One region of the Mesorhizobium koreense genome, then DNA from elsewhere that is predicted to be linked to it. Evidence: predicted binding sites of a transcription regulator. Region 1 holds the regulator's gene; each other region holds the start of a gene.
The links. Region 1 encodes LexA, which represses DNA repair genes until DNA is damaged. Its sites were predicted from a motif close to TGTTCNNNNTGTGTTCNG; they were not measured.
Positions count from the first base shown of each region.

Region 2: the regulator LexA is predicted to act here: its motif matches at 3,485-3,502, upstream of recA (recombinase RecA).
Region 3: the regulator LexA is predicted to act here: its motif matches at 3,895-3,912, upstream of uvrA (excinuclease ABC subunit UvrA).

Region 1 is NZ_CP134228.1:3,061,160-3,069,019, forward strand. Features, by position in the region: gene gltA (citrate synthase) at 1-100, opposite strand, end outside; gene gltX (glutamate--tRNA ligase) at 277-1,695, opposite strand; gene RBH77_RS14575 (ComEC/Rec2 family competence protein) at 1,819-4,287, shown strand; gene lexA (transcriptional repressor LexA) at 4,281-4,994, opposite strand; gene RBH77_RS14585 (molybdopterin molybdotransferase MoeA) at 5,115-6,329, opposite strand; gene moaC (cyclic pyranopterin monophosphate synthase MoaC) at 6,326-6,811, opposite strand; gene trpC (indole-3-glycerol phosphate synthase TrpC) at 6,817-7,635, opposite strand; gene trpD (anthranilate phosphoribosyltransferase) at 7,641-7,860, opposite strand, start outside.
Region 2 is NZ_CP134228.1:3,367,677-3,375,536, reverse strand. Features, by position in the region: gene RBH77_RS16090 (branched-chain amino acid ABC transporter substrate-binding protein) at 1-349, opposite strand, end outside; gene RBH77_RS16085 (YiaD family glycine zipper/OmpA-like lipoprotein) at 653-1,300, shown strand; gene RBH77_RS16080 (pseudouridine-5'-phosphate glycosidase) at 1,407-2,324, opposite strand; gene RBH77_RS16075 (carbohydrate kinase family protein) at 2,363-3,304, opposite strand; gene recA (recombinase RecA) at 3,561-4,649, shown strand; gene alaS (alanine--tRNA ligase) at 4,829-7,489, shown strand; gene RBH77_RS16060 (hypothetical protein) at 7,795-7,860, shown strand, end outside.
Region 3 is NZ_CP134228.1:3,211,459-3,219,318, forward strand. Features, by position in the region: partial or broken gene RBH77_RS15295 (beta strand repeat-containing protein) at 1-29, shown strand, start outside; gene RBH77_RS15300 (autotransporter outer membrane beta-barrel domain-containing protein) at 548-1,600, shown strand; gene RBH77_RS15305 (ArsR/SmtB family transcription factor) at 1,781-2,101, shown strand; gene RBH77_RS15310 (SRPBCC family protein) at 2,098-2,544, shown strand; gene RBH77_RS15315 (ATP-dependent Clp protease proteolytic subunit) at 2,555-3,160, shown strand; gene uvrA (excinuclease ABC subunit UvrA) at 4,056-6,977, shown strand; gene RBH77_RS15325 (hypothetical protein) at 7,147-7,452, shown strand; gene RBH77_RS15330 (hypothetical protein) at 7,508-7,860, opposite strand, start outside.

The sequences.
Region 1 (7,860 bases):
GCGCCCCGATATCGATGACGTCCGGCCCCACCGAACCCTTGCGCACGTCGAACTCGTATGATTTGCCGCCGAAATCCAGTTTCGCTTTCGCTTCGGTCATCGCAAACTCCTTCTTCTTTTATTTGTGCCCGAAATCACGGTTGATGCAGTGCAAACGTCGTGAAATCGAAAATAACGCCTCTTTGCCGCGCCCTTCCGGATGCCGTCCCTTGTCTGGCGGCCGCAATGTTGCACCGCAAAAGCCTGATTTCAATGTGAATTTCCTTGAACTTCGGACTAACCGATTTGATCTTCTATTCGCATCAGACTTTCGTCGCGCCCGAGCACATCCAGCACGTCGAAAACGCCGGGTGACGTGCTCTTGCCGGTCAGCGCGGCGCGGAGCGGCTGTGCCACCTTGCCAAGCTTGAGACCATTCGTTTCAGCAAAGGTTCGGACAACTGCTTCCGTGCTTGCGGCACTCCAGTCGCCCACTTTCTGAAATTCCGGCAGCAAGTGGCGCAGCATCGACCTGCTGTCCTCGTCGAGGATCGCGGCCGCTTTTTCGTCAAGTTGCAAAGGCCGTTCGGCGACGAGGAAAGCGGCGCTGTCGGTGAGTTCGATCAGCGTTCGCGCCCGTTCCTTCAGGCCGGGCATGGCGCGAAGCAGGCGTGCCTTGGCCGCCTCGTCCAGTTTTGCGGCGAAATCCGCGCCGTTCGGCAGATAGGGCAGGGACGTGATCAAAGCATCGAACAGCGCGGCATCTTCCATGCGGCGCATATGGGTGGCGTTGAGCGCTTCCAGCTTCTGAAAGTCGAAGCGCGCCGCGCCTTTATTGACATCCTCGATCTCGAACCAGCGGACCATGTCCTCCGTCGACATGATCTCGTCGTCACCATGGCTCCAGCCAAGGCGAGCCAGATAGTTCCGCAGCGCGGCCGGCAGATAGCCCATGGCCCGATAGGCATCAACACCGAGCGCGCCGTGCCGTTTGGAGAGCTTGGCGCCGTCGGCGCCGTGGATGAGCGGGATGTGCGCCATGACCGGCACCGGCCAGCCCATCGCGTCATAGATGATTGTCTGGCGCGCTCCATTGGTCAGGTGGTCATCGCCCCGGATGATGTGGGTCACGCCCATGTCGTGATCGTCGACGACTACCGCGTGCATATAGGTCGGATTGCCGTCGGAACGCAGGATGATGAAATCGTCGAGATCCTTGTTAGGAAAGCGTACCTCGCCCTGGACGCGGTCGTGGACGATCGTCTCGCCCTCCGTTGGCGCCTTAATGCGGATCGCACCCTTGGCGCCGGCTGGCGCCTCGGACGGGTCGCGGTCGCGCCAGCGCCCGTCATAGCGGGGCGGCCGGCCCTCGGCGCGCGCTTTCTCGCGCATTTCCTCCAGCTCGGCGGGCGTGGCATAGCAATAATAGGCCTTGCCCATGCGCACCAGTTCCTCGGCCACCTCGCGGTGGCGCGTGGCACGGGCATATTGCGAGATCGGTTCTCCATCCCAGGTCAGCCCGAGCCAGGTAAGGCCGTCGATGATGGCGGCGGTGGCGGCTTCGGTTGAGCGCTCGCGATCGGTATCCTCGATCCTGAGCAGCATCTTGCCGCCGGTATGCTCGGAATAGAGCCAGTTGAACAGCGCCGTCCGTGCCCCGCCAATATGCAGGAATCCGGTAGGCGAGGGGGCAAAGCGTGTGACGACGGGTGGCATGGCATTTCCGGGGAGGCGGCGCCGGGACCGGAAAATCGGTGGGAGCGCGCGCGGTGGCGTTTGGCTGGCGTTGATGTAGCATAGGCGGGCCGGGGCGCAAGCCTTTCGGCGCGGGGAAGGCGTATGGGGGACGACAACGCGAAAGAGATCGGCGACGAGCGGTCGCAGTTCGACGCGCGCCTTCTCGATCGTCCGATGCCATTCGACCGGGAAGCTCCGGCCGGTGGAGAACCGCCTCCAGGAAGAACGCGCGAAACAACCGGCGCGGAGCCGCATCGATACGGATATGCCGGCGCGAGGGCGGCTTTCGCGCGCCTCCGGACCTCCATCCGTGAGGCGGCGATCACCGAATGGGAGCGCGGCACCCTGTTCCTGTTCGTGCCGGTGTGCCTGTCGGTGGGAGCTCTCGCCTATTTCCATATTTCCTGGGAGCCGCCTTTCGCCCCGCTTCTTTCAGGCGTTGTTGCCTTGTCGGCTGCCTATTTTCTCGCGCGGTCGAAATTCCTGCTCCGTATTGTGCTGCTCGCCGCGCTCTTGGTGGTTGCCGGGGCGCTTGCCGGCAAGTTCGAGACGTGGCGTGCCGCAACGAAGATGCTCGGAACCGACATCACCACTCGGATCGTTGGCCGCGTCGTGACGGTCGAGCATCAGGCGAGCGGCCGTGTACGTCTGACGATCGACCTTGTTTCCACCTCGCGTCCGCATTTGCGCTATGCACCCGACCGTATACGCGCCAGCGCCCGTACCATCCCGCCGGGCATGCAACCGGGTTCGGGCGTCGAAGGCGTCGTGCATCTGTTCCCGCCCAGCGGACCGCTCAGGCCCTCTAGCTACGATTTTTCCTTCAGGAGTTATTTTGACGGGCTCGGCGCGAGCGGCTTTTTCCTGACCAATCCCAAGAGCATTTCACTTGCTGCTCCACCAACGCTCTATGAGCGTACCGCCGCGGGCATCGCCCGCCTGCGCAATGCGCTTGCCGACAGGGTACGGGCCGCCGTACCCGGGCCGAATGGTGAAATCGGTGCTGCACTGGTCGCGGGCATCGAGTCCGGCATTCCCGACGACATCAACGAAGCGCTCCGCATCACCGGGCTGGCGCATGTGCTGTCGATTTCCGGTCTGCATATGGCGCTGGCCGCAGGCATCGTCATCGTGTTCATGCGGCTCGGCTTTGCGTTGTTCCCAAGCTTTTCCTCGCGTCATCCAACGAAGAAATACGCGGCCGCCGTCGCGCTCGCGGCGATCGCTTTCTACCTCCTGATATCCGGGGCGGGCGTCGCCACGGAGCGGAGCTTCATCATGCTTGCGATCATGCTGGTAGCGGTGCTGTTCGACCGGGCCGCGATCAGCATGCGCAATTTCGCGCTCGCCGCGCTCGCCGTGGTGGTGAGCGCCCCGCATGAGATCGTCGGACCGAGTTTCCAGATGTCGTTCGCCGCGACGGCCGCGCTGATCAGTGCTTACGCCGCCTGGGGTGAATGGCGCCAGCGCGGGCAGAGGCGGGCGCCCCCTCCGCAATCGGCGTCGTATCTCTGGCGGGGTGGCAGTGCGACGGTGCGGCACTTCGTCGGTCTCGCCGCGACCTCGCTTGTCGCGGGAACGGCCACGGCTCTCTTCGCGGCATGGCATTTCCAGCGCGTCTCACCGCTCGGCCTCGTTGCCAACCTCGCCACCATGCCGATTATCTCGGCCATCGTCATGCCGTTCCTGGTACTCGGTCTCGTGCTGATGCCGTTCGGCCTCGACGGGGCGGCCTTCGCCATCATGGGCAAGGGCATCGGCCTGTTCACCGAGATCGCGGTCGCGCTGTCGAAACATTCACCCTTCGACGCGATCGGTATTTTGCCGGGTTCCGCGGTTGTCTTCCTAACGATGGCGCTCGTGATCCTGACCCTTGCAACGACATGGTTCCGGATTGCGGCGCTGCCGCTGATCGCCATTGGTATCGCGCTCATTGCGCGGCGACCGGCGCCGGAACTCTTCGTCTCGGAAGACGCGAGCCTTGTTGCGCTGAAGCTTTCAGACGGTCGCGTGACGGTCAACCGCAAGCGTCCGAACGGCTTCACAATGGAAGACTGGGCACGCGCCATGATGGCGACAGCCATCGTAAAGCCGGGCGCGACCACCGCGTCTGCCATACCTAAAGCCGCGCCGGAGGTGCCGTTTGCCTGCACCAAAACGCTTTGCGTCGCGTGGAATGCGAAAGGGGTGGTGATCGCCCACGCAGCCACGGAGAAAGCGGCCGGCAACGTCTGCGCAATCGCCAGCCTGATCGTCATCGACGACGCGACTGCGAACGATCCCTGCATCGCCTCTGGCCCGGTCATCATCACCAAGCGTGACCTGGCACGTTACGGCGCTGCTGTCGTTACGTTCGAAGAGACTGCAAAGGGCTTCCAGCCGACCGTGGAATACTCGATCGAAAAGCATTACCGCCCATGGCATGCCGAGAGAACCTATTCACGCGCAGCACGCGGCCTGCCACCTTATCAGCGCCGGCAACGTAGCGAAAAAGGGTCACACAAAAATCCGCCATACCGGGATAGGCAACCGCATGAGAGTAGCCTCACTCATGCCGCGTCCACTCAATAGCGGCGGATCAGCCCGACCAGTTTGCCCTGCACCTTGATCCGGTCCGGACCGAAGATGCGTGTCTCGTATGCTGGGTTGGCTGCTTCGAGCGCGATGGACGCACCTTTGCGCCGGAAGCGCTTGAGGGTGGCTTCCTCGTCGTCCACCAGCGCCACGATGATCTCGCCCGGGTTGGCCGTGTTGGCGTTGCGGATGATGACCGTGTCGCCGTCCAGGATTCCGGCCTCGATCATGGAATCGCCTTTGACCTCGAGCGCATAGTGATCGCCGCCGGAAAGCATCTCCGGCGGCACTGCGATCGAATGGGTCTGGTGCTGTATGGCATCGATAGGCACACCGGCGGCGATGCGCCCCATGACGGGGACGGAAACACCAGCCGCATCGTCATTGCTCGCGGCGGGAACGCGCGACTTCTCCGGCTGTTTGCGGCCAAGACTGCCTTCGATCACGCTCGGCGAGAACCGGCGGCTGGCATTGAGGCCCGGCGCAATGGAATCAGGCAGGCGCAGCACTTCGAGCGCGCGCGCCCTGTTCGGTAGTCGCCGGATGAACCCGCGTTCCTCAAGTGCCGTGATGAGGCGATGGATACCGGATTTCGAAGCGAGGTCGAGCGCGTCCTTCATCTCGTCGAAGGACGGAGGAATGCCGGTCTCCTTCAGCCTTTCGTGGATGAACATCAGGAGTTCGTGTTGTTTGCGCGTGAGCATCGCGATTTCCCCGAGAATCAGCGTAGTAAACAAAACCAGAACAAACACTATCTGTTCCAGTTGTGTTCCGCAACCGTTTAAATTTCAATGAACCACGGTGAAAATCGGCTTTGGTTGCCTTCAGCGGATGAAAAGTACCCGGCACGGATCGCCGGCCGCCGCGGCGGGCGCGTGTGGCTCGCGGATGATGAGGCAGTTGGCGGCGGCAAGGGTCCTCAACATGGAAGAGTCCTGTATGCCGAAAGGCGCGGCGAGCAAGCCCTCCGACGTCTCCTCCGCCGCTGCGCGCACATAGTCCCGCCGGCGGTCGTTTTCGGGCATGGCCTCGGCGAGTCGGGCCTCGCGGACGTCGGGACGATGCGTCCGTCCTGCAAGCCGCGCGATCAGTGGCACTAGGAAAAGATGGCTGCCGACCATGCTCGATACCGGGTTGCCGGGCAGGCCGAGCACGCGCGTTTGCCCGATACGCCCGGACATCAACGGCTTGCCGGGGCGCATGGCGATCTTCCAGAAATCGAGCGTCATGCCTTCAGCCGTCAGCACCTCGCGCACGAGGTCGTGATCGCCGACGGAAGCGCCGCCGAGCGTGACCAGTATATGGGCGCCCGCGGCCAGCGCGCGGCGGAGCGCCGCGGCGATGAGTTTGCGGTCGTCGGGCACAATGCCGAGATCGAGGATTTCGGCGCCGGCATCGCGCGCGATCGCGGCGACGCCATAGCCGTTCGAGGCGATGATCTGGTCCGGGCCGGGGTGGCTGCCGGGCAGCAGCAACTCGTCTCCGGTCGCGGCAATCGCAACCAGCGGCCGCCGCACCACGGGAACCTCCGCATGATTCGCGGCGGCCGCAAGCGAAAGCGCGGCGGGGTCGAGCACGCGGCCGGCAGGAAGGAGCGGCTCACCTTCGGCGAAATCGAGGCCCGCACGGCGGATATGCCGTCCCCGCGCCACGCTTTCCAGAGCCTCGACGAGGCCTTCGCTGACGATGCGGGCGTCTTCCTGCAGCAGGACCGCGTCGGCGCCGTCTGGTACCGGCGCACCGGTGAAGATGCGCACGGTTTCACCCTTGCCGACCGTGCCTGGATAGCGCTTGCCGGCTTGCGCGGCGCCGATGATCTTGAGACGCGCGGGGAGGGCGGCAATGTCCTCGGTGCGGACCGCGTAGCCATCCATCGCCGAGGCGTTGAAGGGGGGCTGCGTGCGCAGCGCCGCGAGCGGTTCGGTGAGCACCCGGCCGGCGGCTTCTCCGATCGGCACGTTCTCCTTGGCAAGCGGCGCAGCGCCGGCGAGAAGAAGCTCCAGCGCACTGTCGACAGGCAGCAGGTCGCCGGTGTTCATGCGCCCTCAGCCCTATAGTCACCTGACTTGCCGCCGCTCTTTTCGATCAGGCGGATGCCACCCAGCACCATGCCGCGGTCGATGGCCTTGGCCATGTCGTAGATGGTGAGACAGGCAACCGACGCTGCCGTCAGCGCCTCCATCTCAACGCCGGTCTTGCCGGTGACGCGCGCCGTTGCGGTAACTCGAAGCCCCGGCAGCGCATTATCCGGCCTGATATCGACGGAGACCTTGGTCAGAAGCAGCGGATGGCATAGCGGAATTAACTCATGCGTGCGCTTCGCCGCCATGATGCCCGCGATCCGCGCGGTTCCAATCACGTCGCCCTTTTTTGCATCTCCGGCGAGGATGAGCCTTAAGGTCTCCGGCCGCATGGTCACCGTGCCCTCGGCGACCGCCAGACGCTCCGTTTCGGCCTTGGCGCCGACATCGACCATGTTGGCCTCGCCTGAAGAATCCAGATGTGTCAGCGTCGAGGTCATGGCGCTCATTCCGCCGCGCTGCGCGCGAGCCTTTCGCCGGCGAGCAGTGCACGCGTGGCCGCCGCAACGTCGGCCTGTCGCATCAGGCTTTCGCCGACGAGGAACGTGCCAATGCCGCTTCGCTCGAGATCGAGGCAGTCTTCATGCGTGAAGATGCCGCTTTCACCGACCAACAGCCGATCCGACGGCGCCATCTTCGCCAGCCGGCGCGATGTATCGAGACTGACCTCGAACGTTCGGAGGTTGCGGTTGTTGATGCCGATCAGGGGCGAACTGAGTTTCAGCGCCCGTTCCATCTCCGTTTCGTCATGGACTTCGATCAGCGCGTCCATGCCGAGTTCGAACGCGGTGTCCTCGAGCGAGCGCGCAACGTCGTCGGAAACGCTCGCCATGATGACGAGGATGGCGTCGGCGCCCCAGGCTCGCGCCTCATGGGCCTGGTAGGGGTCGAATAGGAAATCCTTACGCAACGCCGGCAATGCGGTCGCCTTGCGTGCGGCGGCCAGATATTCGGGCGCGCCCTGAAAGGACGGCTTGTCGGTCAATACGGAAAGGCAGGCAGCGCCGCCTTCCTCATAGGCGCGGGCAAGGGCAGGGGGGTCGAAATCCGCGCGGATCAACCCCTTCGAAGGGCTTGCCTTCTTGATCTCGGCGATCAGGGCGAACGCGCCTGCCTTCCGCTTTGCCCGAAGTGCCGCGCCGAAACCGCGCGGCCGATCCTGCGCTTTGGCGCGGGCCGCAATCTCGGAAAACGGGACGGCCGCCTTGGCGGCGGCGATCTCCTCGCGCTTATAGGCTTCGATCTTTCTCAATATGTCAGCCATTGCGCTCAGTCCGGCCGATTGGAGACTTCCGCGAGCTTGGTCAGCGCTGCGCGCGCCTTGCCGCCGTCGATCGCCGCTGCCGCGACCGCGATGCCATCCCGAAGAGAGCCGGCCTTGCCTGCTACGAGGATCGCCGCGCCGGCGTTGAGCAACACGATATCACGATAGGGGCCCTTGACACCATCGAGTACGGCGCGAAGCGCTTCGGCGTTTCGCACCGCGTCG
Region 2 (7,860 bases), 310 kb from region 1:
CGCGCACGCCGGGTGTGATGACCGGGATGTTGGCTTCCTTCAGGATCGGCAGCGCCGCTTCGATGGCCTCCGTGCACAGGAAGCCTACGACTGCGCCCACCCTGGCATCGACGAATTGCCGGGCTGCTTTCGCTCCGCCGTCGGCGGTGCAGCCGCTATCGGCGGTCTCCAGCGTTACGGTTGCGCCTGCATGGTTAGCGGCGGCTGTCTCGACGCCGGCCTGCAGTTGTTCGCCGAGCATCGCATCCTTACCGCTGAGCGGCACGGCAAGCCCGATAGACATTTCCGCTGCCGCGGCGGCCCCAGCGGCAATTGAAAAACCGGTGCCGAGCAGAATTGCGGTTATCATGGCTGAAGTTGTCGCGCGCATCGGCGGATTGTTCCGGCAGGTCCGTTCCGTGTCGATCACCCCGTGCTGTAAGACGCTCCGTCGCAACAAGCAACTCGCGGCCCGGCTCGACCTTGCGGCCGTCCGCTGTCGGCAGCGCCAGGTCGTTAACGCCATCCCGCCGTGGACAAGGGCGCGGATGTATGGCGAAATAGTTCCGGACGGTGGTGCCGATCCCGATTTTGCCGCATTCTCGGGTACTCCACTGCAGTGGAGATTCACATTCCGGAAGTTTTTCGCTTCCGCCAATCGAGGGGAGATTTCATGAAGACCAGAACGATTGCGGTGCTCGTCGCCGCTGCGCTTGGCGCTGCCTGTACGACAGATCCCTATACGGGGCAGCAGAAGATGTCGAACACGGCGGGCGGAGCGCTCCTAGGCGCTGCGGCGGGCGCCGGGCTCGGACTTCTTGCCGGCGGCAACGACCGCCGCAACGCGTTGATCGGCGCGGGCGTCGGCGCGCTCGCGGGCGGCGCGGTCGGCGCCTACATGGACAATCAGGAAGCGCAGCTTCGGACCCAACTTCAGGGCACCGGCGTCTCGGTGACGCGCGAGGGCAACCGGATCATTCTCAATATGCCCTCCAACATCACCTTCCCGACGGACCAGGATTCGGTCATGCCAGCCTTCTATCCGACGCTGAATTCCGTGGCGCTGGTTCTGAAGAAGTACAACCAGACGCTGATCGATGTGAATGGCCATACCGATTCGACCGGCAGCGAGCAGTACAATCTCGATCTGTCCAGGCGGCGTGCGCAGTCGGTCGCGAGCTATCTTTCGGCGCAGGGCGTAGACGGCCGCCGCTTCGCAATCAACGGATTCGGCAAAAGCGATCCGATCGCTTCCAACGCTACCGAAGCGGGCCGCGCCCAGAACCGCCGCGTCGAGATCTACCTGACGCCGATCACTTGAGTGGCCTTGCCCTCGTCCTCTCCCTCACGAAAATGGGGGAGAGGTCTTGAGCCCGAGCTTGTCGAAGGGCGGGACGGAGATGAGGCCATCTCAGCCCTGAAACGCTTCACAGTGCTTTCGCGATCCGAGCGGCCAATCGCGCATTGTTCTCAACCAGCGCGATGTTGGTGGCGAGGCTTTTGCCATCGCTCAGTTCGAGGATTTTCGAAAGCAGGTAGGGCGTAACGGCCTTGCCGCCGATGTTTTCGGCTTCCGCGGCCTTTTGCGCTGCCGCGATGTATCCCGTCATCTCCTTCGCCGGGATCTCTTCCGCCTCCGGAACGGGGTTCGCGACCAGCATGCCGCCGGTGATGCCCAGCGCTTGCCTGGTGCGGAAGAAGCCGGCGAGCGCTTCTGGTCGGTCGAGACGTAAGGGCGCGGGGTAGGGCGACCGGCGTGACCAGAACGCCGGCATGACGTCCGCGCCATAGACGACGACCGGCACGCCGCGCGTCTCCAGTACTTCCAGTGTCTTCTCGATATCGAGAATGGCCTTTGGCCCGGCCGACACGACGATGACGGGCGTGCGCGCTAGTTCGTCGAGATCGGCGGAGACGTCGAAGCTCTTCTCCGCTCCCTTGTGGACGCCGCCGATGCCGCCAGTGGCGAAGACGGATATGCCCGCCAGCGCCGCCGCGATCATGGTGGCGGCGACCGTGGTGCCGCCGGTGCGCCTTTCGGCGATGGCGAAGGCTAGATCGGCCCGCGACAACTTCATCGTATCGCCCGCCTTCGCCAATGCATCGCGCTCGGCTGCGGTGAGGCCGATCTTCAACCGCCCGTCGATCACCGCGATCGTCGCCGGCACGGCCCCTTCCTCGCTTATGATCCGTTCGACCGACGCCGCCATCTCCCTGTTCTGCGGATAGGGCATGCCATGCGTGATGATCGTGCTTTCCAGCGCGACGACGGGTGTGCCGGCGGCAAGCGCTTTGGCAACCGTCGGTTCGATGTCGATAAAGGAACGTGCGCTTTCGGAGATCATTTCATTCTCTGCTCGGAGATCGTCATCGCTCGGGCGGCTCATCCCACATCCCGTGCCGCAGGTACAAGGGCGAGTGCTTCCGCGAAAGCCGCTTCATCATAGTCGGCAACAACCGTATTCGTCTCTATCGTCAAAAGAGCGGCGGCGAGTCCCTCGCGCACGGCCTCGCGCAACTTCTCTTTGCGCATCAGCGCGGCGATCGTCGCGCCGGCAAGCGCGTCACCCGCGCCCGTCGAATCGGCCGTGAGGCGCGGGGAGGGCGGCTCAATTTCGAACAGGCCATCGGCACTGAAGCCGACGACGCTTTCCTTGCCGGCGCTTATCACGCCGGAGGTCAGGCCCGAGGCCGCAAGTGCCCGCGCCATATTGGCCGGATCATCACCGAGGCCAGCGCCCGAAAGCGCGACCGCCTCGCGCCGGTTCATGAACAGACAGGCGATGCGGGTGAGGATCGGGCGCAGGCGGACGACCTTGGCGGGCGAGATCGCGACGGCGAAGATCGGCCTTGCGCCTGCCAGGCCGGCGAGCCTTTCCAGCGCGGGCTCTGGCAGGTTGGCATCGCACAGTACCACGTCCGCTTCGGCGATCGCGTCGCGGATTGCACGCCTGCGGATCAGCTTCGCGAAGGCGAGATCGTAGAGGCTCATATCGGCGAGCCCAGCCACCACATCGCCGTTCGCCTCGATGAATGCCGTGTAGCTCGGCGTCGCGCGGTCGAGGAAAGTTGCCGAAAGATCGGCGATACCGGCTTCGCGTATGGCGCGCGCCACCGCTTCGCCAGCCATGTCGCCGCCGCGCACGGAAAGCAGCGTTCCTTCGCAACCGCGCCCGACGGCGTTGCGCAGCGCATTGAAGGCGCCGCCGCCAGCCTCCTCGCGCATGGTGCCGGGGTTCGACGCACCGGCGGCATAAGGCCCGCTGATATGGCCGCGCCGATCTATATGAGCGCCGCCGGCGGCGAACAGTTTTGTCGGCGTCATGCGGGATTGTTTCCGTTCAGGAAGCGGGATCGGGGGCCGGCGAATCGGCGGCAGGCGCGATGCGTGATGCAGTCAATTTGACAGGATAATTGCCGATTGTCCCCGCTGGGCGTACGAAACAGGAAAGGAACAAAATGACAAAATCCTTTGAAGACAATATGTTATGCCCTATTGCCAAACAAGAACAAAACAGGTACAAATATGTAAGGGATCACACATTGCCCGGCCTTCATTGACGACCAAGGGGTAGTATATCATGGCTCAGAATATGTTGCGGCTTGTCGAGGACAATTTGGTGGATAAGACAAAGGCTCTGGATGCGGCGCTTTCCCAGATCGAGCGGGCGTTCGGCAAGGGCTCGATCATGCGGTTGGGCGCCAACGAACAGGTGGTCGAGATCGAGACGGTGTCGACCGGCTCGCTCGGCCTCGATATCGCGCTCGGCGTCGGCGGGTTGCCCAAGGGCCGCATCGTCGAGATCTACGGACCGGAAAGCTCGGGCAAGACGACGCTGGCGCTGCATACGGTGGCCGAGGCACAGAAGAAGGGCGGTATCTGCGCCTTCGTCGATGCCGAGCACGCGCTCGATCCGGTCTATGCGCGCAAGCTGGGCGTCGATCTGGAAAACCTCCTGATCTCGCAACCCGACACCGGCGAGCAGGCGCTGGAGATCTGCGACACACTGGTACGCTCCGGCGCCATCGACGTGCTGGTGGTCGATTCGGTGGCGGCGCTGACGCCGCGCGCCGAGATCGAGGGCGAGATGGGCGATTCGCTGCCCGGCCTGCAGGCGCGCCTGATGAGCCAGGCGTTGAGGAAGCTCACGGCCTCCATCTCGCGCTCCAACACGATGGTCATCTTCATCAACCAGATCCGCATGAAGATCGGTGTTATGTTCGGCTCGCCGGAGACGACCACCGGCGGCAACGCGCTGAAATTCTACGCTTCCGTCCGCCTTGACATCCGCCGCATCGGCGCGGTCAAGGATCGTGACGAGGTGGTAGGCAACCAGACCCGCGTCAAGGTCGTCAAGAACAAGCTTGCGCCGCCCTTCAAACAGGTCGAGTTCGATATCATGTATGGCGAGGGCGTGTCGAAGACCGGTGAACTGGTCGATCTCGGCGTCAAGGCCGGCATCGTCGAGAAGTCGGGCGCCTGGTTCTCCTATAATTCGCAGCGGCTCGGGCAGGGGCGCGAGAACGCCAAGCTGTTCCTGCGCGACAATCCCGAACTGGCGCGCGAGGTCGAACTGGCGCTCCGCCAGAATGCCGGGCTGATCGCCGAGCAGTTTCTGGATAATGGTGGTCCGGGCGACCTCGACGACGATGCTGAGGCCGCCGGCTAGAAATCGTCCTGCTTTGATTGCTTACTTGACGAATGCCGGCGTTTGCGCCGGCATTCGCATGTTCGGGAGCCTGCGGGCTTGGTGCTCGCGGTGTTTCTGGACAGTATGAAAGCCTAACGCTACAAGGCCTGACACATTTCCGGGCGCGTGCCCGGGTACCCTTTCCAAAAGGCATGTTCATGAGTGGTGTCAACGAAATCCGGTCGGCATTTCTGGAGTATTTCGCGAGGAACGGTCACCAGATCGTGCCTTCGGGACCGCTCGTCCCGCGCAACGACCCGACGCTCATGTTCACCAATGCCGGCATGGTGCAGTTCAAGAATGTCTTCACCGGGCTGGAACAGCGATCCTATTCGCGCGCCACGACCTCGCAGAAATGCGTGCGTGCCGGCGGCAAGCATAACGACCTCGATAATGTCGGCTACACCGCCCGCCACCACACCTTCTTCGAAATGCTCGGCAATTTCTCCTTCGGCGACTATTTCAAGGAGCTTGCGATCGAGCTTGCCTGGAAGCTGATCACGCGCGAGTTCGGCCTTGCCGAGGATCGGCTGCTCGTCACCGTCTACCATACCGACGATGCGGCCGCCGACCTGTGGAAGAAGATCGCCGGCCTGCCGGAAAGCCGTATCATCCGCATCCCGACCAGCGCCAATTTCTGGGCGATGGGCGATACCGGTCCGTGTGGCCCGTGTTCGGAGATCTTCTACGACCATGGCGAGGCGATACCGGGTGGCCCTCCCGGCAGCCCGGATGAAGACGGCGACCGTTTCATCGAGATCTGGAATCTCGTCTTCATGCAGTTCGAGCAGGTCACGAGGGAAGAACGCATCGACCTGCCGCGCCCCTCGATCGACACCGGCATGGGGCTGGAGCGCGTCGCGGCCGTGTTGCAGGGCGTGCATGACAATTACGATATCGACCTCTTCCGTGCCCTGATCCGCGCCTCGGAGGAGGCGACGGGCGTCAAGGCGGAAGGAAAGAACCGCGCCAGCCATCGCGTCATCGCGGACCATCTGCGCGCGTCGAGCTTCCTCATCGCCGACGGCGTGCTGCCGTCAAACGAGGGTCGCGGCTATGTGCTGCGCCGCATCATGCGCCGCGCCATGCGCCACGCGCAGCTTCTCGGCGCGAGCGAGCCTTTGATGTGGCGTCTGGTTCCGGCGCTCCTGCGCGAAATGGGCCAGGCCTATCCGGAACTCATTCGCGGCGAGGCGCTCATCACCGAGACGCTGAAGCTCGAGGAGAGGCGCTTCCGCAAGACGCTGGCGCGCGGCCTTGGCCTCCTCTCCGAGGAGACCGAGCAATTGAAGGAAGGTGACAGGCTCGACGGCGAGACGGCTTTCCGGCTCTATGACACCTATGGCTTTCCGCTCGATCTGACGCAGGACGCGTTGCGCCAGCGCGGCATCGGCGTCGACCTCGAAGGGTTCAATGCCGCGATGGAACGGCAGAAGGCCGAAGCGCGTGCAAGCTGGGCAGGCTCCGGCGAGGCCAAGACCGACGCCATCTGGTTCACTGTACGCGACCGGGTCGGCCCGACCGAATTCCTTGGCTACGAGACGGAGAAGGCCGAGGGCGTGGTCACGGCGCTCGTCCGTGACGGCGCCATCGTCGACGAGGCGAGGGAAGGTGAAACGGTCGGCATCGTTGTCAACCAGACGCCGTTTTATGGTGAGTCCGGCGGTCAGGTCGGCGATGTCGGCATGATGTACGGCGACCGTCTCGTCATCGAAATCACCGACACGCAGAAGCGCGGCGATGGTGTCTTCGTACATGCCGGGCTGGTGAAGGAAGGCACGGTCGGTACCGGCATAGCGGTCGAGATGGAAGTCGACCGTGCCCGCCGCTCGCGCCTGCGCGCCAATCACTCCGCCACCCACCTCATCCACGAGGCGCTGCGCGAGATACTTGGCACGCATGTCGCGCAGAAGGGCTCGCTTGTCGCGCCAGACCGCCTGCGCTTCGATTTCTCGCATCCGAAGCCGATCGCGCCTGAGGAACTGGAGCGCGTCGAGGACATGGCGAACGAGATCGTCGTCCAGAACAGCCCGGTGACGACCAGGCTGATGGCCGTGGACGACGCCATCGCAGAGGGCGCGATGGCGCTGTTCGGCGAGAAATACGGTGACGAGGTCCGTGTCGTCTCCATGGGTACCGCCGAACATGGCGACAAGGCCGGCAAGCCCTATTCGGTCGAGCTTTGCGGCGGTACTCATGTGCGCGCGACCGGCGATATCGGCCTCATCCGTCTCGTCTCGGAAGGCGCGGTCGCGGCGGGCGTCCGCCGCATCGAGGCACTGACGGGCGTCGATGCCAGGCATCACCTCGACGAGCAGGATCGGCGCGTCAGGGCGATGGCCTCCGCGCTCAAGGTCGGCCCGGCCGAGGCGCTTCCGCGCCTTGAGGCGCTTATCGAGGAGCGGCGCAAACTGGAGCGCGAACTTGCCGACGCACGCAAGAAACTGGCGCTCGGCGGTGGATCGTCGGGTGCTGCCGGCGAGGTGAAAGAGGTGGCCGGCACGAAGTTCCTTGGCAAGGTCGTCGAGGGCGTTTCTCCGCGCGATCTGAAGTCGCTCGCCGATGATGGCAAGAAGTCGCTCGGCTCGGGCGTGGTGGCCTTCATCGGCCTCGGCGAAGACGGGAAGGCGAGCGTGGTCATCGGCGTCACCGGTGATCTGGCGTCTAAATTCTCCGCCGTCGATCTGGTCCGCAAGGCCTCGGCGGCTCTGGGAGGGCAGGGCGGCGGCGGCCGGCCCGACATGGCGCAGGCCGGCGGCCCGGATGGAACGAAGGCAGCGGAAGCGCTGGACAGGGTGGCAGAAGCGCTCGGTGCCTGAACGGGTGTAACCCTACTGGCCCGGACCAGCGGTGCTGCTTATCGCCTCGTCTCCGAGTGGTTCACTCCTTGCACGGCGCACGGCCTGTGTCAGCCGGTCAACATTATTGATGGGCGTTGCCGCTGGCCGGCGCGCATGAGACCCTTAAAATTGTAGTATTATTGAACGTCGACTTTCCGTCGAGGACCACCGGGATGTTCAACGCAGGCAAGAATGTCTGCGGCATCTGGTTGGGAGGACAGCGCCGCGGAATTACCTTACCGCCCACCATGCGATCGCTTCCATGCGGATGCATGCTGCTCGGAATGACTGTCGCCATTACCATTGCAGGTTCGATAGATGCGTTTGCGCATCAGGCACCTACGGGCTGG
Region 3 (7,860 bases), 150 kb from region 1:
CGACGGCGCTAAGCAATGCGAGCTTCACGGTAACGGTAACCGATCAACTGGGCTTTAGCGGAACCGCCGCGTATACCCTCAAGGTTTCAGCTCCGGCGATTGTCGCCCCCTCGCTTGGCGCTTCGGCAACCGCTGGCAGAACCGCCACTGTCGATCTCACCTCGACCGCAACAGGCGGGCCATTCACCGGGGCGACCCTGGTCTCGCTCTCGCCCTCGTCGGCGGGAACGGCCGTCATCACGCTCGGTGACACGGCCGACGCGAGCGGGATGGTCATGGCATCGCTGATGGCGAGCGGTCATTACAAACTCAAATTCACCCCGTCCGCCACCTTCTCCGGCACTGCGGTTGCGACCTACACGCTCTCGAACGCCTACGCGACCTCGGCTCCGGCGACGGTCACGTTCTCGGTTACCGCATTGCCCGATCCGACGATGGATCCGGACGTGGCGGGTGTCGCGAACGCGGAAGTCGAAGCGACAAAGCGCTTTGCGCAAATGGAGATCGACAATTTCAACAGTCATCTCGAACAACTGCATCATGGCGGATGTCTCACCAACAGTTGGGGGATAAATCTGAGCGACAATCGTCAAAGCACCCAGGAACAGCGGGAACAGGACGATCTCAATCAGAACCCCGGCCAGATCCCCGGCTTGTCGGAAGAAGGGGCCTCACAGGGCGGCCTGTCTGGCGGGTCCACGGGCAAAGGCAGGAAAAACGGGCATCATCAAAAGACGGCCGATCACAGCAACGACGCCTGCTCTCCTATGCGGACGGCTCTCTCGCCTTCTGGACGGCGGGTTCGGTCAATTTCGGCTCGACCGATTTCACCGACGACAGCAAGAATTTCGACTTCACGACCTTCGGCATCAGCGCCGGAATGGACTACAAGTTCAGCGATCGCTTTGTTGCCGGCATCGGCTACGATCAGAGCTTCATCAGCGATGATGGAACGCGCACAAATGGTCTTGCCTACAGCGCGGCGATCTATGGAAGCTTCCATCCTTCAAACGGCGTCTTTGTCGACGGGGTAGCGGGCTATGGCTGGCTTCACTTCAACTCCAGGCGTTTCGACTCGTCGTCCGGCGATATCTTCGACGGCTCGCGTGACGGACGGCAGGTTTATGGATCGCTGACGGCGGGCTACGAGACGAAGCTGGGCGGCTTTTTCATATCGCCATATGCACGGCTGAGCGCTTCGCACAGCAACCTCGACGCCTTCAGCGAAGACAGCACCGAATGGTCGGCAATCCGATACGGGAGCCAATCCATCGATATGCTGACCGGCATCGTCGGACTGCGGCTCGCCTATGAGATTCCGACGGACTGGGGCAGCATGACACCCAAGCTGCGCCTTGAGTACGGGCACGATTTCGCCAGCGGGAGCAGCCTTGCACTGTCCTACGCGAACATCACCGGCAGCCCGTCCTACCTTCTGAAGACGGCCGACACCGCTCGCGACTACGCTACCATCACTTTCGGGACCGATATGCGGATTGGTACGGGATGGACCTTCGGCGCCGACTATGGCTTCACCGTCGATGGGCAAGACGGTGTTGGTCCTGAGCAGATCCAATTACAGGTTGCGGGAAAATTCTGAGGGCAACAAGGCACCGCCAATCGCGACAACTCTTGGACAGCTACGCCGAAAAAGGCGAGCTTATCCAGCTTTCCCGCTGATCTCCTTAGCCTGACAGGCAAGCTTGACCTGCGGGTTCGGCCAAGCCGGCACACCAAATAAGCCCTTGCTTATCTGATAAGCGCATGCTTATTTATTTCCATGAACGAAGCCGAATCGGAAGTCTTTCGTGCGCTCGCCGACCCGACGCGTCGAGCCGTCTATCAGCGTCTTGCCGATCGCGAGATGAGTGTATCGGAGCTGCGCAAGGGGCTTGAAGTCTCGCAGCCTGCGGTATCGCAGCATCTTGCCGTGCTGCGCGGTGCGGGACTGGTATGCGAACGCCGGGAGGGCAGGTTCTCCTATTATCGGGTCGAACCCGCCGGCCTCGCGCCGCTGATCGACTGGGTCGCGCGCTACCAGGCTTTCTGGCCCGAACGCGTGGAGAAACTGAAGGAAGTTCTGAAGGAGATGGACCAATGAATAGTAACGATCGTGAAGACGAGGTCCGCTTCGAAACCGAACTGGACGCGTCGCCGGAGAAGGTGTGGCGCGCTCTGACCGTGCCTGAAATCGTCGAACGCTGGTTGGCGCCGAACGACATCCGGCCGGAAGAAGGCCACGCCTTCAGCCTGCAGGATGAGGACCACGCCATCGAGTGTGAGATCGTCGATGCGAAACCACCGTACATACTCAGCTATTCCTGGCGCGAAGAAGGTGGCCCGGACAGCCTGGTGCGTTTCCATCTTGCGGGCACCGAAGCCGGCGGCACGCGCCTGACCATCGTCCATAGCGGCCTCGCCCGCCCTGCCCTGCCGACGCTGCGTGTCGCCGGTGTCTCCGGCATGCGCATGTCGCTCGGTGCGGAACGGTCGGGCATGCGGATGATCGCCGCGAACGCGCCAGTGACGGCGCTTGCGGCCTGAGGAGAGAGCCATGTCCAACAATCTCGTGCCGATGGTGATCGAGCAGTCGAGCCGCGGCGAGCGCGCCTTCGATATCTTTTCCCGGCTGCTGCGCGAGCGCATCATCTTCGTCAACGGCCCGATCGAGGACGATATGGCGGCGCTGGTCTGCGCCCAGTTGCTGTCATTGGAGTCGGACAATCCGAACAAGGAAGTGGCCCTCTACATCAACTCGCCCGGCGGCATGGTCACCAGCGGCTTCGCCATCTACGACACGATGCGCTACATCAAATGCCCGGTCTCGACCGTCTGCATCGGAACGGCGCGCTCGATGGCGTCTTTCCTGCTGATGGCGGGAACGCCCGGCCGCCGCATCGCGCTGCCCAATTCCAGCGTCGTCGTCCACCAGCCGCTCGGTGGCTTCCAGGGCCAGGCGTCCGATATCGAACGCCATGCCGAGGACATCGTTAAGACCAAGAAGCGGATGATTGCGCTCTATGCGAAGCATTGCGGGCGCAGCGTCGAGGAAGTCGAACGAACGCTCGACCGGGACTACTTCATGACCGCCGAAGAAGCGAAGGCGTGGGGCCTGGTCGACCATGTCTACGACACGAGGGATGACAACCTCGCGGCGTGAACTGCGGCAATGGATTTATGGGAGCTACCGTGCGTCCTTCGAGGCTCGCTTCGCTCGCACCTCAGGATGAGGGAGGATAGTGCTGACGCTCCAGCACCAATTTCTGAGGTCCGCTAAGTCCCACTAGATTGCCCGAGTTTCAATATGCCGGATGGGGTGTTTCAGAATTGGGGATGAAGACCACCATCCTCTCTCATCCTGAGGTGCGAGCGAAGCGAGCCTCGAAGGACGCACAGCCAAACCTGCCGCAGCTTCGGTCTACAAAAACTCGGCCCCGCCGCCGGTTTCACCCGGTCGCGCGGGGCTCTTGTGGTTTGACCATCATTCGCCGGCCATCCTGCCGGTGTTAACTCTCGGATGCGTCGCGGTGTTCAGCCGCCGATCCGACCAATAGTCTCTACGATGTGGGGGATATCGACAGCCGACTCAACGCCCTCGGCTTTACCCTTGGGGCGCGGCCTAAGCCTGCCGCGGCTCTGCGCTTCGGCAGAGCCGAAGGAGACTGTCCGGTGGATTCATGCCTCGCTCCTCTGTCCGTTGCGTCAACGTCCATCGATGCCCGGTCCACGCGGCTTGCGGCGCCTCGCAAGGTCCGGATGACGGCGAACCGCATCAATCGAGACACCCTTATTCTGGTGCCGATCACCCGCTTCGTCAAACTCTTCGGCTAATATTACAGCGAATGTGATCAGGCTTGCGGTCTTAAAGCTCCTGCCATAATGGTGTCAGCAGCCCGTTCGGCCTTTGTTCTTCGCGCTTGCCCCTTCCCGCGCAAAGGGGATAAACCTTGGCAGGAGCGTGGCGCGCGGCTCGACGCGGCAGCAAAAATACCTACATGAGGACTGGCCGGCTTCCCACCCGGCCATCCCGACATCCCGGACGAGAAAGCGGCAGCATGGCCGAGCATAAGATGATTTCGGTTCGCGGCGCCCGCGAGCACAATCTGAAAAACGTCGATCTCGACATCCCCCGCGACAGCCTGACCGTGATGACCGGCCTGTCGGGCTCGGGCAAATCCTCGCTCGCCTTCGACACGATCTATGCCGAGGGCCAGCGCCGCTATGTCGAGAGCCTGTCGGCCTATGCGCGGCAGTTCCTCGAGATGATGCAGAAGCCGGACGTCGACCAGATCGACGGTCTCTCGCCGGCCATCTCCATCGAGCAGAAGACGACCTCGCGCAATCCGCGCTCGACCGTCGGCACGGTCACCGAGATCTACGACTATATGCGGCTTCTCTTCGCCCGCGTCGGCATCCCCTATTCGCCGGCAACCGGCCTGCCGATCGAGAGCCAGACCGTCAGCCAGATGGTCGATCGCGTGCTAGCGCTGCCGGAAGGCACGCGGCTTTATCTCACCGCGCCGATCGTCCGCGGCCGCAAGGGCGAATACAGGAAGGAACTCGCCGAGCTGCAGAAGAAGGGCTTCCAGCGCGTCAAGGTCGACGGCACCTTCTACGAGATCGCCGACGTGCCGGCGCTCGACAAGAAATACAAGCACGACATCGACGTGGTCGTCGACCGGCTCGTCGTCCGCCCGGACATCGCCACACGCCTGGCGGATTCGCTGGAAACGGCGCTGAGGCTCGCCGACGGGCTCGCCATCGCCGAAATGGCCGATAGGCCGCTGCCGCCCGAGGAAACGGCGGAAGGCGGCGCCGCCAACAAGTCGAAGAACGAGACGCATGAGCGGCTTCTCTTCTCGGAGAAATTTGCCTGCCCCGTCTCAGGCTTCACCATCCCCGAGATCGAGCCGCGGCTCTTCTCCTTCAACAATCCCGCCGGCGCCTGCCCGACCTGCGACGGGCTCGGCAGCCAGCGCGCCATCGACGCGATGCTGATCGTTCCGGACGAGAACCTGACGCTGCGGGGCGGCGCCGTCGCGCCATGGGCGAAATCGACTTCGCCCTACTATACGCAGACGCTGGAAGCGCTCGGCGCCGCCTACGGCTTCAAGATCGGCGACAAGTGGAAGGACATTCCGCAGGAGGGCAAGGACGCCATCCTGAACGGCACCGGCGAGCGGCAGGTGTCGTTCAACTACGATGACGGCTTGCGCGCCTACAAGACGACCAAGACCTTCGAGGGCGTGATCCCGAATCTCGAACGTCGCTGGAAGGAGACGGATTCGGCCTGGATGCGCGAGGAGATCGAGCGCTTCATGTCGGAGACGCCCTGCCCCGCCTGCCACGGTTTTCGCCTCAAGCCCGAGGCGCTGGCGGTAAAAATCGCCGGCCTGCATATCGGCGAGGTCACCGCCATGTCGATCCGCAAGGCGAATGCCTGGTTCGCCGACCTGCCCGGCCAGCTCACGGCCAAGCAGAACGAGATCGCCGCGCGCATCCTGAAGGAAATCCGCGAGCGCCTGCGCTTCCTCAACGATGTCGGCCTCGACTACCTCACGCTGTCGCGCAATTCCGGCACGCTGTCGGGCGGCGAGAGCCAGCGCATAAGGCTCGCCTCGCAGATCGGCTCCGGCCTGACCGGCGTGCTCTACGTGCTCGACGAGCCGTCCATCGGCCTGCACCAGCGCGACAACGCCCGTCTGCTCGACACGCTGAAGCACCTGCGCGACATCGGCAACACGGTGATCGTGGTCGAGCATGACGAGGACGCCATCCTGACCGCCGACCATGTCTTCGACATCGGCCCGGCCGCCGGCATCCATGGCGGCCGCGTGGTGGCGGCAGGCACGCCGGCCGAGATCATGGCCAATCCCGCTTCGCTGACCGGCCAGTATCTTTCCGGCGCGCGCGAGATCCCAATCCCGACCGAAAGGCGGCCGCTCAAGAAGAAGCGCATCCGGATTGTCGGCGCGCGCGGCAACAATCTGCGGAACATCACCGCCGAAATCCCGCTCGGCACCTTCGCCTGCGTCACCGGCGTTTCGGGCGGCGGCAAGTCGACGCTCCTGATCGAGACGCTGTTCAAGGCCGCCTCGCGCCGCATCATGGGTTCGCGCGAGCATCCGGCCGAGCACGACCGCATCGAGGGTCTGGAGTTTTTGGACAAGGTGATCGACATCGACCAGTCGCCCATCGGCCGCACGCCGCGCAGCAACCCGGCCACCTATACCGGCGCTTTCACCCCGATCCGCGACTGGTTCGCCGGCCTGCCGGAAGCGAAGGCGCGCGGCTACCAGCCCGGCCGCTTCTCCTTCAACGTCAAGGGCGGCCGCTGCGAGGCCTGCCAGGGCGACGGCGTCATCAAGATCGAGATGCACTTCCTGCCCGACGTCTACGTCACCTGCGACGTCTGCCACGGCAAGCGCTACAACCGCGAGACGCTGGAGGTCCTGTTCAAGGGCAAGTCGATCGCCGACGTGCTCGACATGACGGTGGAGGAAGCGGCCGAATTCTTCGCCGCCGTGCCGGCGGTGCGCGACAAGATGCAGACGCTGGCCAAGGTCGGCCTCGGCTACATCCATGTCGGCCAGCAGGCGACGACGCTTTCGGGCGGCGAGGCGCAGCGGATAAAACTCGCCAAGGAACTGTCGCGCAAGGCCACCGGCAAGACGCTCTACATCCTCGACGAGCCGACCACCGGTCTGCATTTCCACGACGTGGCCAAGCTTCTCGAAGTGCTGCACGAGCTGGTTGACCAGGGCAACACGGTCGCCGTGATCGAGCACAACCTGGAAGTCATCAAGACCGCCGACTGGATCCTCGACCTCGGCCCCGAAGGCGGCGACGGCGGCGGCGAACTGGTCGCCTCCGGCACGCCCGAGGACGTGATGGCGGAGAAGCGCAGCTATACGGGGCAGTTTTTGAAGGAACTGATGGAGCGTCGGCCGGGGAGGAAGAGAGAGGCGGCGGAGTAAGGCTGACGGCACATCGCTAGTCGCGGCTCATCCTCGGGCTGGGCGCGGGGGGTCCATCCTGACCGGCTACACCCCGGCCGCCTCTTGTTTAGCTATATGCCCGTTCCCATCTAGATGGGCTGCTCTGCGGGGCGGATACTTGCGCTATGTTTCAGGGAAGGAGAAAAACATGGGTGGCGCTAAGGCGGCAATGATGGAGCATGAAGAGAATCTAGCGATGGCTGCTTCCTACCTAGTGGCCATCGGAAGGTTGGAAAGCTGTGAGGCTCACGGCACCATTTTCGGCGGAGCTGCTTGGGACCTCGAAGATGACTTCTACAAACAGGTCATGAACGACCGGAACCGTGGCGCTAAGGGGCCGGTTCCATGGGCTGCCGATATGAAAGCCCGCGATTACACTGACCTCCTCAAGGAAGCCTATGAAAACCATCGAGGCGAAGCATGTTTCGCTTGTGAGAAAAATATGGCCGACTAATCTGAAATCAAACCTATGGGACGTCGAGCAATCGACGTCCCATTGTGTCACGCTGTCATACTCCTTTCGCAGGTCCACCAGTAAGCGCCTCAAGCCGTTTCATAAGCATGTCTTCCAAGGAGGTGAGATTCTTGTACTCAGGGCAGTTGTAGGCGGCGATGTCGAAATGGATTTTAGTTCCAGCCCTTCTGTACATCGTAACCCGCCTGCTTAGCGCGTGAGCGTATCCTATTTCGTAATACACGCTCGGCCTTTCGCCCGTGATGTCCGCTATCAAGAACTCCGCTGTTTTGATCTCGTCAAGTATGCGTTGGGTGATGATGTCTTCGTGCTCGATGTCATCGGCTCGGAGCGCCTTTATGCCGAAGCGTTTGAAGCACTCCTTTATCTTATTGCACGCATCTTCCA